Regions from separate parts of the Bacillus sp. OTU530 genome, predicted to be linked through region 4. Evidence: riboswitches for the same ligand, from Rfam matches in the RefSeq annotation. Region 4 holds a riboswitch; each other region holds the start of a gene.
What was found. Region 4 has a riboswitch for S-adenosylmethionine ahead of AAHB12_RS17875 (peptide-methionine (S)-S-oxide reductase). Riboswitches for the same ligand answer to the same signal wherever they lie in the genome.
Positions count from the first base shown of each region.

Region 1: another riboswitch for S-adenosylmethionine. It lies ahead of AAHB12_RS29405 (5-methyltetrahydropteroyltriglutamate--homocysteine S-methyltransferase); the one in region 4 lies ahead of AAHB12_RS17875 (peptide-methionine (S)-S-oxide reductase).
Region 2: another riboswitch for S-adenosylmethionine. It lies ahead of metK (methionine adenosyltransferase); the one in region 4 lies ahead of AAHB12_RS17875 (peptide-methionine (S)-S-oxide reductase).
Region 3: another riboswitch for S-adenosylmethionine. It lies ahead of AAHB12_RS00055 (bifunctional homocysteine S-methyltransferase/methylenetetrahydrofolate reductase); the one in region 4 lies ahead of AAHB12_RS17875 (peptide-methionine (S)-S-oxide reductase).

Region 1 covers NZ_JASATP010000079.1:899-4,111, forward strand. The annotation lists gene AAHB12_RS29400 (alpha-L-rhamnosidase-related protein) at 1-981, shown strand, start outside; SAM riboswitch class I at 1,373-1,473, shown strand; gene AAHB12_RS29405 (5-methyltetrahydropteroyltriglutamate--homocysteine S-methyltransferase) at 1,555-2,682, shown strand; gene AAHB12_RS29410 (hypothetical protein) at 3,069-3,213, shown strand, end outside.
Region 2 covers NZ_JASATP010000043.1:28,069-31,281, reverse strand. The annotation lists gene metK (methionine adenosyltransferase) at 466-1,665, opposite strand; SAM riboswitch class I at 1,808-1,917, opposite strand; gene pckA (phosphoenolpyruvate carboxykinase (ATP)) at 2,220-3,213, shown strand, end outside.
Region 3 covers NZ_JASATP010000001.1:8,752-11,964, reverse strand. The annotation lists gene AAHB12_RS00055 (bifunctional homocysteine S-methyltransferase/methylenetetrahydrofolate reductase) at 1-1,641, opposite strand, end outside; SAM riboswitch class I at 1,948-2,060, opposite strand; SAM riboswitch class I at 2,278-2,390, shown strand; gene AAHB12_RS00050 (methionine biosynthesis PLP-dependent protein) at 2,467-3,213, shown strand, end outside.
Region 4 covers NZ_JASATP010000024.1:42,197-45,409, forward strand. The annotation lists gene AAHB12_RS17865 (ArsR/SmtB family transcription factor) at 1-133, shown strand, start outside; gene AAHB12_RS17870 (hypothetical protein) at 397-864, opposite strand; SAM riboswitch class I at 1,442-1,555, shown strand; gene AAHB12_RS17875 (peptide-methionine (S)-S-oxide reductase) at 1,647-2,024, shown strand; gene AAHB12_RS17880 (N-acetyltransferase) at 2,262-2,720, opposite strand; gene AAHB12_RS17885 (hypothetical protein) at 3,122-3,213, opposite strand, start outside.

The DNA of each region.
Region 1 (3,213 bases), on a different contig from region 4:
CAGATTGATCAGGTGAGCATTAAAACGCTGCAGGATTGCATGCAGGATGTATTTGAGGATGGACCGAAGCGCGACCGTCGTTTATGGCTCGGCGATTTACGGCTTCAGGCATTAGCAAATTACGAGACATTCCAAAATAATGATTTAGTAAAACGCTGCTTATATTTATTTGCAGGTGTGCCGGATGATAGAGGAAAAATTATGGCAAATGTATTTATTGCGCCATCATTAATTCCAGATGACATATACTTATTTGACTATTCACTGCTATTTTCAACAACATTGCATGACTATTACTTTGCGACGAACGACAAAGAGACGCTAGTGGAGCTATGGCCTAGTGCTTATCGTCAAATTGAGCTCGCATTAGAACGATTAGATGAGCACAATATTGTAAAGGATGATAAATCGTGGTGGTCATTTATTGATTGGCACCAGGAATTAAACAAGCAAGCTCCTTCGCAGGCTGTGCTTATTCATGCGATCAAGCGGGCAATTGAAATGGCAAAGGTGTTGGGCAGCGACAAGCAGGCTTTCTTAGAAGAGCGTCTGCAGGAGATTGTAACGGCAACGATTACCCATCTATGGGACGAAGAAAAAGGCTTTTTCGTAAGCGGAGCAGAAAAACAAATTTCGTGGGCAAGCCAGATTTGGATGGCATTGGCGGAGGTACTAGAGCCAGAGGAAAATCGTCAGCTTATGAACCGTCTATTGTCAGAGAAACCTGAGATTGTCCTCACAACACCGTATATGTACCATTACTTAGTGGAAGCACTTATTATAGTAGGCGAAAAAGAAAAGGCAGTTGAACAGCTAAAAGCGTACTGGGGTGAAATGATCCATGACGGTGCAGATACGTTCTGGGAATTATATGACCCTAATAATAAAGACTTTTCACCGTACGGCAGTTATTTGATTAATAGCTACTGCCATGCGTGGAGCTGTACGCCGACTTATTTGATTCGAAAATATAATTTGTAAATTTCCCTATAAAATGCTTAAAGGATTACTTTTTTACACTGTAGGGAAGTATAAATTTCCAGCTAGAAGGTCATTCGGCGTAGTCGGAAATTTTAGGAATACAGTATAAGTGCAACTACGCCTCTCCTCTGTCTTCGCCCAAGGGCGGATCTCGCCAATCGGCGAGTTTTCTTTACACTTTAAGAAAGTATAAATTTCTAACAGGAAGCCCATTCGGCGTAGCGAGAAATTTTAGGAATACAGTATAAGTGCAACTACGCCTCTGTCTTCGCCCAAGAGCGGGGCTCGCCAATCGGCGAGTTTTCTTTAAAAAAACTTATTGACAGGGCAACAAAACAAGTGTAGTTTAATTACTAAGTTAAATATTTGTCTAGTTAAATATTTTTGAATATTCTTATCCTGAGAGGTGGAGGGACTGGCCCTATGAGACCTCGGCAGCGGACTATTTAAGTACTGTGCCAATTCCAGGAGCGATTTGCTTGAAGATAAGAAGAGAACCTATTACGGTAATTACCCTCTTCTTATTTTTGAGAAGAGGGTTTTTTGATTATTAAAGAAAGAAGGAAATTCAATATGACAACAACACTAGTGAAAGCTCCATTTAAAGCCGATCATGTAGGAAGCTTTCTAAGAACGGCGCCTATTAAAGAAGCAAGAACAGCTTATGCGAATGAGGAAATCGATAAGGATGCCCTAAAGGCTGTAGAGGATACAGAGATTGCGAAGCTTGTGCAAAAACAAATTGAGGTAGGCCTTAAATCAATCACGGATGGCGAATTTAGACGCTCGTGGTGGCACTTAGATTTTTTATCAGGTTTAGAAGGGGTAGCTGAGTTTGAAACGGAATATATAAGTAACTTCAAGGGTGCCAAAACAAAAAATACGGCAATCAAAGTAGTTGGTAAAGTAGGCTTTAATAATCATTATATGCTAGAACACTTCAAGTTCCTAAAAGAAGCTGTTAACCAATATGGTGATGGAAGCCAAGTGGCTAAGTTCTCCATTCCAAGTCCTAATATGTTATTCACTAGAATTCAAGGTGATGAGTATTATAGCGGCAACCAAGAGGAGTTTTATAATGATACAGTAGCAGCTTACCAAAAAGCAATTCAAGCTTTCTATGATGCAGGCTGCCGTTATTTACAATTAGACGATACTTCCTGGATTGATTTTGTTTCTGAAGAACGTATACAAGCAGTCGTTGAAAAACTCGGCATGGATGTACAGGACATTATCGATACTAGAGTACGTTGCTTAAATGATTCTATTTCCAAGAAGCCTGCTGATATGGTAATTACAATGCATATTTGTCGTGGGAACTTCAGGTCTACATATATTACAAGTGGCGGGTACGACAATATATCTGATGCAATATTTGCTAACTTAAATGTAGATGGACTCTTCTTGGAATATGATGATCAACGTTCAGGTGATTTTGAACCATTAAAGAACTTTAAACGTAATGACCAAACCGTTATCTTAGGATTAATTACATCTAAATTCCCTGAACTAGAGGATCCTAAATTGATTAAAGAGCGAATCAAAGAAGCAAGTCAATCTATTCCTCTAGAAAACCTAGCATTAAGTCCTCAATGCGGATTTGCAAGTACGGAAGAAGGAAATAAATTAACGGAAGAAGATCAATGGAATAAGATAAAACATGTAATTAAAATTGCTGAAGATGTATGGGGAAACAACTAAACAGTGATTTGAAATAGCAGTATGAGCCCTCCCTTCTATGGCTAAGTAGGGAGGGTTTTCTTTACACTGTAAGGAAGTATAAATTTCCAGCTGGAAGCCCATTCGACGTAGCGAGAAATTTTAGGAATACAGTTTGATTCGCTTTCCAATTATTTTTAAATCGATAATCAATATCCCCTTATTACTATTGTCGATACTAATTACATAGTTGAAATAATAGCAATTCAACGCTATTGAATCTCATTTTGGATTCGTCTTCAAATCATTGCAATTATCCATGTGTGAAATGGATACCTCTAAATAAAAACACATTTCTTAAGAGTGTACAGGCACTGTTTCATCTATTTAATAGGATATCAAGAAAGATATAAAAGGATAAAGAACAGGTGATAAAAATAGTTAATTATAATTACGATTGTAATAAGAATAAAAACGACAACTGTAGCTCTTCACCAACCTTGCCTACGGGATCGTATAACGTCAATTTGGCGGTTGTAGGTGATAGTCATGTAGGATATCAAAATAGCCGCC
Region 2 (3,213 bases), on a different contig from region 4:
TCTCTAGTTTATAGCTGTGTATCATATATCCTCGTATCATACATCCTTTGTATTTGTACTTTATGTACAACAGAATGCATAATTCTTTCATGTTCGGATCCTTTGGAGGTAGTCCAAACCACCCCGCTTAAGAATACACTCAGACAAAGCAGCCAAAACAAACACGCAATTTTATTAATCATTGCAGTCCATCCTTCCTTTCCCCTTTACACTGGTTATGCTCCACAAAGGGAACGAACAGAAAATGCATCTGCAGGCTTATTGTTTGAGGAAAAGAAACGATGCACTCATTCCTTTTTTTCACAACTACAGGGAACCGAACAGCCCGTGTTGATCGTGTAGCTGATTGACGTAGCTCTACTTATACTGTATTCCTAAAATTTCCGGCTACGTCTCACTTCTAGCCGGAAATTTATACTTTTTCAAATAAAAAAGACCCATGCGCTGCATAGATCTTTTTCATGATTATACCCCTGCTTGCTGACGAAGCGTATCAGCTTTGTCTATACGCTCCCAAGTAAGGTCAAGCTCGTTGCGGCCAAAGTGACCGTACGCTGCTGTTTTCTTATAAATCGGGCGACGTAAATCAAGCATTTTAATGATACCTGCTGGACGAAGGTCAAAATTTTTACGAATCAAATCAACCAATACATCCTCAGACACTTTTCCTGTTCCAAATGTATCAACAGAAATAGATACTGGCTGCGCTACACCAATCGCGTATGCAAGCTGTACTTCCGCTTTATCCGCAAGCCCTGCTGCTACGATGTTTTTCGCAACGTAACGAGCGGCATATGCTGCAGAACGGTCTACCTTTGTAGGATCCTTACCGGAGAACGCACCGCCGCCATGGCGAGCATACCCGCCGTATGTATCAACAATGATTTTACGGCCTGTTAAACCAGCATCCCCTTGCGGTCCACCGATTACGAAGCGGCCTGTTGGGTTAATAAAGTATTTTGTATTCTCATCAACAAGCTCAGCTGGAACAACTGGCTTAATTACATATTCTTTAAGATTACGCTCGATTTGCTCATGCGTTGCTTCTGGATGGTGCTGCGTGGAAATAACGATTGTATCAACGCGAACCGGCTTTCCATTTTCATCGTATTCAACCGTTACTTGTGTTTTACCGTCCGGACGAAGGTACGGTAATGTATCATCCTTGCGCACTTCTGTTAAACGGCGGGATAACTTGTGTGCAAGAGAGATTGGAAGAGGCATAAGCTCTTTCGTTTCGTTACATGCAAAACCAAACATTAAACCTTGGTCACCAGCACCGATTGCTTCGATTTCTTCGTCAGACATAGAGCCTTCACGCGCTTCCAGCGCTTTATCTACACCCGCTGCGATATCAGCAGACTGTTCATCGATAGAAGTTAATACCGCACATGTTCCAGCATCAAAGCCGTACTTTGCACGAGTATAGCCAATTTCACGGATTGTTTCACGAACGATTTTTGGAATGTCCACGTATGTAGAAGTTGTAATTTCACCAGCTACTAGCACTAAACCTGTTGTTACCGTTGTTTCACAAGCTACACGTGCGTTTGGATCGTTTGTTAAAATCGCATCCAAAATAGAATCTGAAATTTGGTCACAAATTTTGTCCGGATGCCCTTCGGTTACAGACTCGGACGTGAAAAGACGACGCTTGTTTGTCATTGGTAAACCTCCCCTAATCTATTATGTACGGAACTCATCCCTAAATTAAATTGTCATACGACATTCTTAAAATTCCCAAGAAAGCAAAATAAAAAACCTTTCCATCTGAGGAAAGGTTGAATGTGTCATTTCTTGCCTTTCACTCTTATCGTTCAAAGCATTGCTGCCTTGCATCAGGTTGAGCACCTTTACCTTTTCGGTCAGGTTGCTGGGCTTCATAGGGCCTGTCCCTCTGCCAGCTCGGGATAAGAGAGTATCCGTCTTAAAGCTATAGTATAGAAATAACACTACTTTGTCAATTCATTCCCCTTAAATTTCAGCAAAAAAATCCTGCTTATTATGTGTTGGTACATGTATTCTAAAACGAATAATAGTACACACCAATTCATCTAATAACATCTTGATCAATTTTTATAACAGGAAAAATCCCCAAAAAGTGTAAACACACAAACATAAACCAATAAATAGTATACACTATTTAAAACAATGTGTTATACTTTTTATGGGTAATGTGAGATATTTTTCTATAATTCAAACAAAGGATGGTTTTGATGATGAATACTGTGAATGTCCAAATCGGGTTAAATGAACTATTAAACGGAAGCAATGCACATGTTCAATTAAGCGTACCGCAATTGGTAGAAAAGGTTTTAATCCGAGAAGAAGGAAGCCTAACTTCAACAGGTGCTGTTTCTGTTTCAACCGGAAAATATACAGGGCGTTCTCCCAAGGACAAATTTATTGTCAGCGAAGCATCCGTCAAGGATAAAATTGACTGGGGCGTAGTGAACCAGCCAATTGCTGAAGAAACCTTTCACCACTTATACACAAAGGTACTGGAGCATTTAAGAGAAAAAGAGGAGCTTTTCGTATTCAAGGGCTTTGCTGGCGCAGACCGTAACTACCGCCTTCCCATCCAGGTTGTAAATGAATTCGCATGGCACAACTTATTTGCCCAGCAGCTATTCATCCGCCCGACAACACAGGAGCTTGCAAACCACGAAGCACAATTCACCATCGTGTCTGCTCCGACATTCAAAGCAGACCCAGCACTCGATGGAACAAAATCGGAGACATTCATTATCATTTCCTTTGAAAAGCGGATTGTACTGATTGGAGGTACAGAATATGCAGGAGAAATGAAGAAATCCATCTTCTCCATTATGAACTATTTACTTCCAGAGAAAGATATCCTTTCTATGCACTGCTCGGCCAATGTAGGGGAAGAAGGAGACGTTGCACTATTCTTTGGTTTATCCGGTACAGGAAAAACAACCTTGTCTGCCGATTCAAACCGTAAATTAATCGGTGATGATGAGCACGGTTGGTCTGACAACGGCGTATTCAATATTGAAGGCGGCTGCTATGCAAAATGCGTAAACCTATCCCGCAAGAAGGAACCTCAAATTTTCGACGCGATTACTTTCGGCTCTGTATTAGAGAATGTTGTGTTAGATGAGAATACTAGATTTGCAGATTATAATGATACCTCCTTAACAGAGAATACACGTGCCGCGTATCGGATTGATGCAATTGAAAATATTGTAC
Region 3 (3,213 bases), on a different contig from region 4:
TTGTCGCACTTCCTCAGGTAATGTAATACCTGGTACTTCATAATGGAGAAAATCTGCATTTTTCTTGCTTACAAGCGGCATAATTCCAATATATATAGGCTGCTCGAGATGTTTTGTCGCTTCATATGTTCGATGAAGCACATCCAGATCATAAACTGGCTGCGTTAAGAAATAATCCGCACCCGCTTCGATCTTCTTCTCCATTCTTCGTACAGCTGCATCCACATGACGTACATTTGGGTTAAAGGCAGCTGCTACTGAGAAGGTTGTCGCTTGTCCAATCGTTTTTCCTAACGGAGAACGTCCCTCGTTCATTTCCTTAATCATGCGAATCAGCTCAAAGGAAGAAACATCATATACAGATGTTGCTCCAGGGAAATCCCCGACTCTCGCAGGGTCACCTGTGAGCGCAAGCACTTCATTAAGGCCTAAAGCTGATAATCCAAGCAAATGGGATTGCAATCCGATTAAATTATGATCACGGCATGTTAAATGCGTCAGTACCGGGATATCGTTACGAGCCAAAAGCGCGCCCATCGCCATATTGGAAACACGCGGACTAGCTAGTGAATTATCAGCAAGCGTGACCGCATCCGCTCCTGCACGTTTTAGTGCCTTTGCTCCTTCAAAAAAGAGCTGCGTATTCAGCGTTTTCGGCGGATCCAGCTCAACGATAATCGTCGTATCCTTTTTAGCTTTTTCCGCTAGGGTAGCCTTCTGGATTGAAGGCGCCTCTTTCACAACAACAGGAGCCGGACGAGCATGACGCTCTTTCTCAAGAACAGGTGCCGCATTTGCAAGCACTTGCTTCATCGCTCTTATATGCTCAGGCGTTGTACCGCAGCAGCCTCCTAAAAGGCGCACTCCCTGCTTCACAAACTGCTCGGCTGTATCCTCAAAATATTTTACAGTTCCCTCGTAAGTGTAACGACCATCTGCATATTTCGGCAAGCCTGCATTTGGATATGCAGATAAATAGCCTTTTTCTGGAATAGACATCAATTGGAGTGATTCAATCATATGAAGCGGGCCAAGGCGGCAGTTAAGACCTACCACATCCGCTCCTTGCTCAAGGAGCTCAGCTAGAATTATTTCCGCATATGTTCCGCTTTGTGTAAGTCCCACTTCATGTAAAGCAAGCTGCGCGATAATCGGTACATTCGTTTCTTTTCGTAAAATACGAAGTGCGTGCAGCAGCTCTGTTTCATCGTAAAATGTTTCAAGCAGGAGGCCGTCTATACCTTCTCCAAGCAAGGCATTCGCCTGCTCCACAAGCATAAATTCACGCTCTACGTCGTTAAGCGTAACGCCGCCGATATGCTTCATACCGCCGATTGTTCCAATTATCAACGTCTCTGCATTCGCTGCCCGTTTCGCATTTTGTACAGCTGCACGGTTGATGCGGGATACTTGATCTCCCAGACCATGCATACGAAGCTTGCCTTCGTTCGCTCCATACGTATTCGTTTGAATTACGTCCGCACCCGCTTCTACATATTGCCGATGAATATCGATAATACGCTCTGGATCTGTTACATTCAGCTCCTCAAAGCAGCTTTGCAGGCCACGCGAATATAAAAGTGTTCCCATCGCACCGTCACCAAGTACGACGCCTCCCTTTAATCTCTCTAACAACCTCATTCTCTTCCCCTTCTTTCTCTAATCAATGTATGTGTAGCTCCGTTCCCGGAAGGAAAATACTATAAGAAAAGCAGACGTGGTCCATCCCTGCTCCTGTAGCAAAACAACCCAAGCGGTTCGGCTGGAGTTAACTGACGGAAATACTCCTTAAGCTCTTCTCTGCTACCAGTGCTTTTGTTCTTACTAGTAGAAGGATTATTTTGCAAAAAGAAGCAGACCGCAATAGCTTGACAATACTCGAAACATATACTCTCGGATTTCAGTAAGAAACCCCCTCTTCAGACAGAAAGAGGGGGTTTGATGTCCCTCTTATCATCCAGAACAGATTCGTTCTGCAGGTGTTAGCACCGTTTCAAGCATACAAGCTTGAAGGTTGCCGGGCTTCATCGGGCCTTTCCCTCTGCCTCTCTCGATAAGAGCATTATATTTTCATCTAAGGTTATGATAACATAGAAACGGCATTATCGTCTTCATATAGCAAATCCCAATTTTCACTTAATTTAGCATGTGTACTGGAGTGAAGTCAATGGCATTTTTTGAAATCAAAGAATTTACGGAAGATTATAAAAAGGGAATTGATTTTTATACTGTATTTAGTATAAATTATATAAGGGACTTACAATTTTATAATTTTTTCTCTTATCAAGAGAGGTCGAGGGAACTGGCCTGACGACGCCTCAGCAACCATTAACATGCAGTTAAAAAGGTGCTAACTCCAACAAATTCTAACAGAATTTGAGAGATAAGAAGGTATTCTCACCGAGCACAAAGCCTTCTTTCACAACAAAGAAGGCTTTTATTGTTTATTAAAGGAGGAACTGCACTATGTATTCACAAGAAACGAAACTAGCTCAAATTGGAAACCGCAGCGAAACAGCTACAGGAGCGGTTAATCCGCCTGTTTATTTTTCTACTGCTTATCGTCATGAAGGAATTGGACAATCTACTGGCTTCGATTATATTCGCACAGGAAATCCAACAAGAAAAATTTTGGAGCGCGCCATCGCTGATCTAGAAGGCGGCGATCAAGGCTTTGCATGCAGCTCTGGCATGGCTGCGATTCTTGTTGTTCTCTCTCTGTTTAAAACAGGAGATGAAATGATTGTATCTAAGGATTTATACGGCGGAACGTACCGTTTATTTACAGAGCATGAAAACAAATGGGGTGTTCGCTTTAAGTATGTTGATACGCATAACCTAGCGGAAGTAGAAGCAGCAATTTCCGAGAACACAAAGGCTGTATTTGTGGAAACTCCTACCAATCCTTTAATGGAAGTAACTGATATCGCGGCTGTCGCGGAAATCACGAAAAAACATGATCTTCTTTTAATTGTAGATAACACATTCTATACGCCAGTGCTGCAACAGCCACTTTTACTTGGCGCAGATATTGTAATTCACAGCGGCACAAAGTATCTCGCTGGACATAACGATGTATTAAGCGGTTTGGTTGTAGCAAAAGGCGAGGAGCTATGTCAGCAAATTGGTTATTACCATAACGCATCCGGTGCTGTATTAAGCCCGTTTGATGCTTGGCTTGTGATTCGCGGAATGAAAACATTGGCTCTTCGT
Region 4 (3,213 bases):
TACAATTAGCCAGCATTTATCGAAATTGAAGGCTGTTAATGTTGTATCAGGAACACGCAAAGGCTTGGAGATTTACTATGAGGTAAAAGACAAGCGAGTAGAAATCATCCTTGATGCGATAGTCAGTGCTTAAGTACTATTTTCAAATAAATTATTCGAAAGCGGATCGCTACGGCGGTTCGCTTTTTATTCTGCAAAGCATTTAGCAGAAGGAGAGGATTTTGTTATGCTTTATATGGTATGCGATGCTAATAATGGCCAGTGGTTGGTAGATAATGCGATATTTGTAGATGACATAGATTCAAAAGATAATGAGAGCAGGCTGTTCAAAACCGGCAAGGCCTGAATAGGCCTGCCGGTTTTTGTCTGCAATCCATGACTGGTATTTTAGAATGTTCATTTTTTGCCTTCATACTGGATAGGGTCAGGAATCCAGCCATTTTCGTACAATTCTGTATACGTTTGCATTGACTCCATTTCCTTCCCAAGCCGTTTGATCTCTTCCTCATTCTGAGCCATCGAACCATTATGGTCCGTTTGGTTCAAGCTATGGCTCTCTTTTTCCTTTATTGAACTTTTCAAATAATCAGCAATTTCATATAGCTTACTTGCCGTGGCTTCCCTAATGGATTGTGGAATCCTTTCTTCTCCAAGCAAGGATGGTTTTCCAAGTTTGGCCTGATTTGGCTCCTGTGGGTATTGATCAACAGGAATCTCTAACCAATAAATGGATTCAGTGGAACAATCACGTAATTTCACTCTATACTTTATCGATTGATTCCAGCCAATCTTCGTAAATCCTTGACTTGTCAAAATTGAGTGTATCCTAGCAAATGGTCTCTTTTCAAAAACGGGAGCTTTCATTTTTTTCATCTCCTTAAATCGTTTTTAATCGAAGGTCTGTTTACTTATTCTGATATACTCTGGAAATTAGAAAGTGAATCATACGTAATCGCAAAGCTCATAGGCATTATTATTTTATGTTTCTACTAAATTATTTTTGCATCAGAGTTAGTGTTGGCGTAATGAATATCTGTGCTTTTGGGCAGCTTGTCCTAATTTTGCTATTAAGTTTTCTCATAGGATTAACACGCTCCTTCTCTTTTTTGGATAAGGGGGTGTTGCTGAGTTATAGAATAACAAAGAAAAAGTGTAATATAAGGAATGTTATGGAAATGAGATGATTATGTAACCAATTTTTCTATAAGGGACCATTTATTTTACATAGGTAACATAGAAGTGAAAATAGTAATAGTGCCATTAAGTGTGACTTTGAAATAAAGTCACTAGATCCAGGGTTTTATTTTTTAAACTGTAAGAAGGTATAAATTTCTAGTTGGAAGCCAATTCGACGAGTTTTCTAAAAATATTACTTGAATTTTAGATAAATAGATGATATCGTTAGTAGCAACAAATAGTTAAAAAATAAATAGCGATAAACTTCTTATCCAGAGTGGTAGAGGGACAGGCCCTATGAAACCCGGCAACCATCAAGTTAAAATATTACTTGAACGGTGCTAATTCCTGCAAAGGTTTAACCTTTGAAAGATGAGAGGAATGTATGTAATCATACTAACCTCTCTTTAGATTAAAGAGAGGTTTTTTAATGGAGAAAGAAGGCTTATCGCTCAAAGGAGCGAAACAAAATGGAGAGAGCAGTATTTGGTGCAAGTGAATTTTTTAGTCAACAAGCTTTTATTACAAGTTTTCGTGGTATTGAATATATTCAAACAGGACATCTAAAAGGGAAAAATGTAGACATAGTAGAGATATGGTTTAATCCTTGGAAAGTATCTTATAATGAATTACTAGAATTGTTTTTTGATTTGCATAACCCGACATCCAGAGGAGACAAGCAAATTAAAAATCAATCTCTTATTTTCTTTTCTGATATTCAGCAATTAACAGTGGCTAAACAAAAGAAAAATGAGTTAAAACACCTATTTAAAGATGAAGTTATTACAGAAATTACCCCTGTATGGGAATATACAAATAGCCTAGAAGAGATAAAGTTAATATCTTAATAAAACTTTACAGTAGCACTACAATGTGTCATGAGTACATTTTTTCTTCAACAACCTGGTGCTTTCCTTTAGCAGGGGAAGCACCGCATTTATGTTTTAGGCATATACAAGATTCACTCTATCTTGCACTGTAGGAAATTTTAGGAATACGGTGTAAGTGCAACTATGCCTCTACCTTCGCCAATCGGCGAGTTTTCTTTAAAAATGCACCTCAAAACAGAAGCATTTAGGGATACCCTAAGGTAAAACATTCATTAACATCGCGGTTTCATCACAAGAATGCAGTTTAGGGCAGGTTATGCAATCTTTCCACATTTTTTGAGGTAATTCATTTTTATCCACCTGATTAAACCCTAACTTTGAAAAAAATTCAATTTGATACGTTAAGGAAATTAGCTTAGTAATTTCCAAGTTTCCTGTTTCTTTAATGATTTGCTTTACCAGTGCTTTTCCGATCCCTTTTCCGACATAAGCAGGGTTGACAGCTAATGATCTTACCTCTGCTAAATTCCGGTCAAGGATTGTCAAGCTGGAAATCCCAACCACTTCGTTATTTAAAACAGCCACAACGAAACTTTGCAGATCTTCATAGATGGAGGCATAAGTTCTCGCTAAAAGTTTTCCTTCTTTAGCATACTCTGATATTAATTTATAGATACTTTCTGTATCACTCATAACTGCTTTTCGAATGAGCATAGGAAATCCCCCTGAAGTGTTATTAATATATTACTTGTTATGTTAAATTAAAACTATATAACTTTAGTTAATCTGTAATAAATATACATCATGAAGAATTATTATACAATCCTTATAATCCATGATTTTTCTTTTTTAGATCATTTTTTCTTCTGAAAGGGAAGGGGACAAATTTGCTCGATTGAGGTCTAATTTCTTTGGCTAAAGTTAACAAAGATATTTAACTAAGCTAACGAATAAAGGGTAAAAAGAGCGGGTGTTCCCGCTCTTTATTCCACTGCAAGAAAGTATAAATTTCCAGCTAGAAGCAAATTCGACGTAGTCGGAAATTTTAGGAATACAGTATAAGTGCAACTACGCCTCTGTCTTCGCCTAACGGCTCGCCACTCGGCGAGTTTTCTTTAATTTTCTTTGGAATCTTCTTGGTAATGCTCATTTAAGTATGGGTTTTCTGTCGTAGCAAAATTAACAGACTGGAGGCTGACTTCGGGGT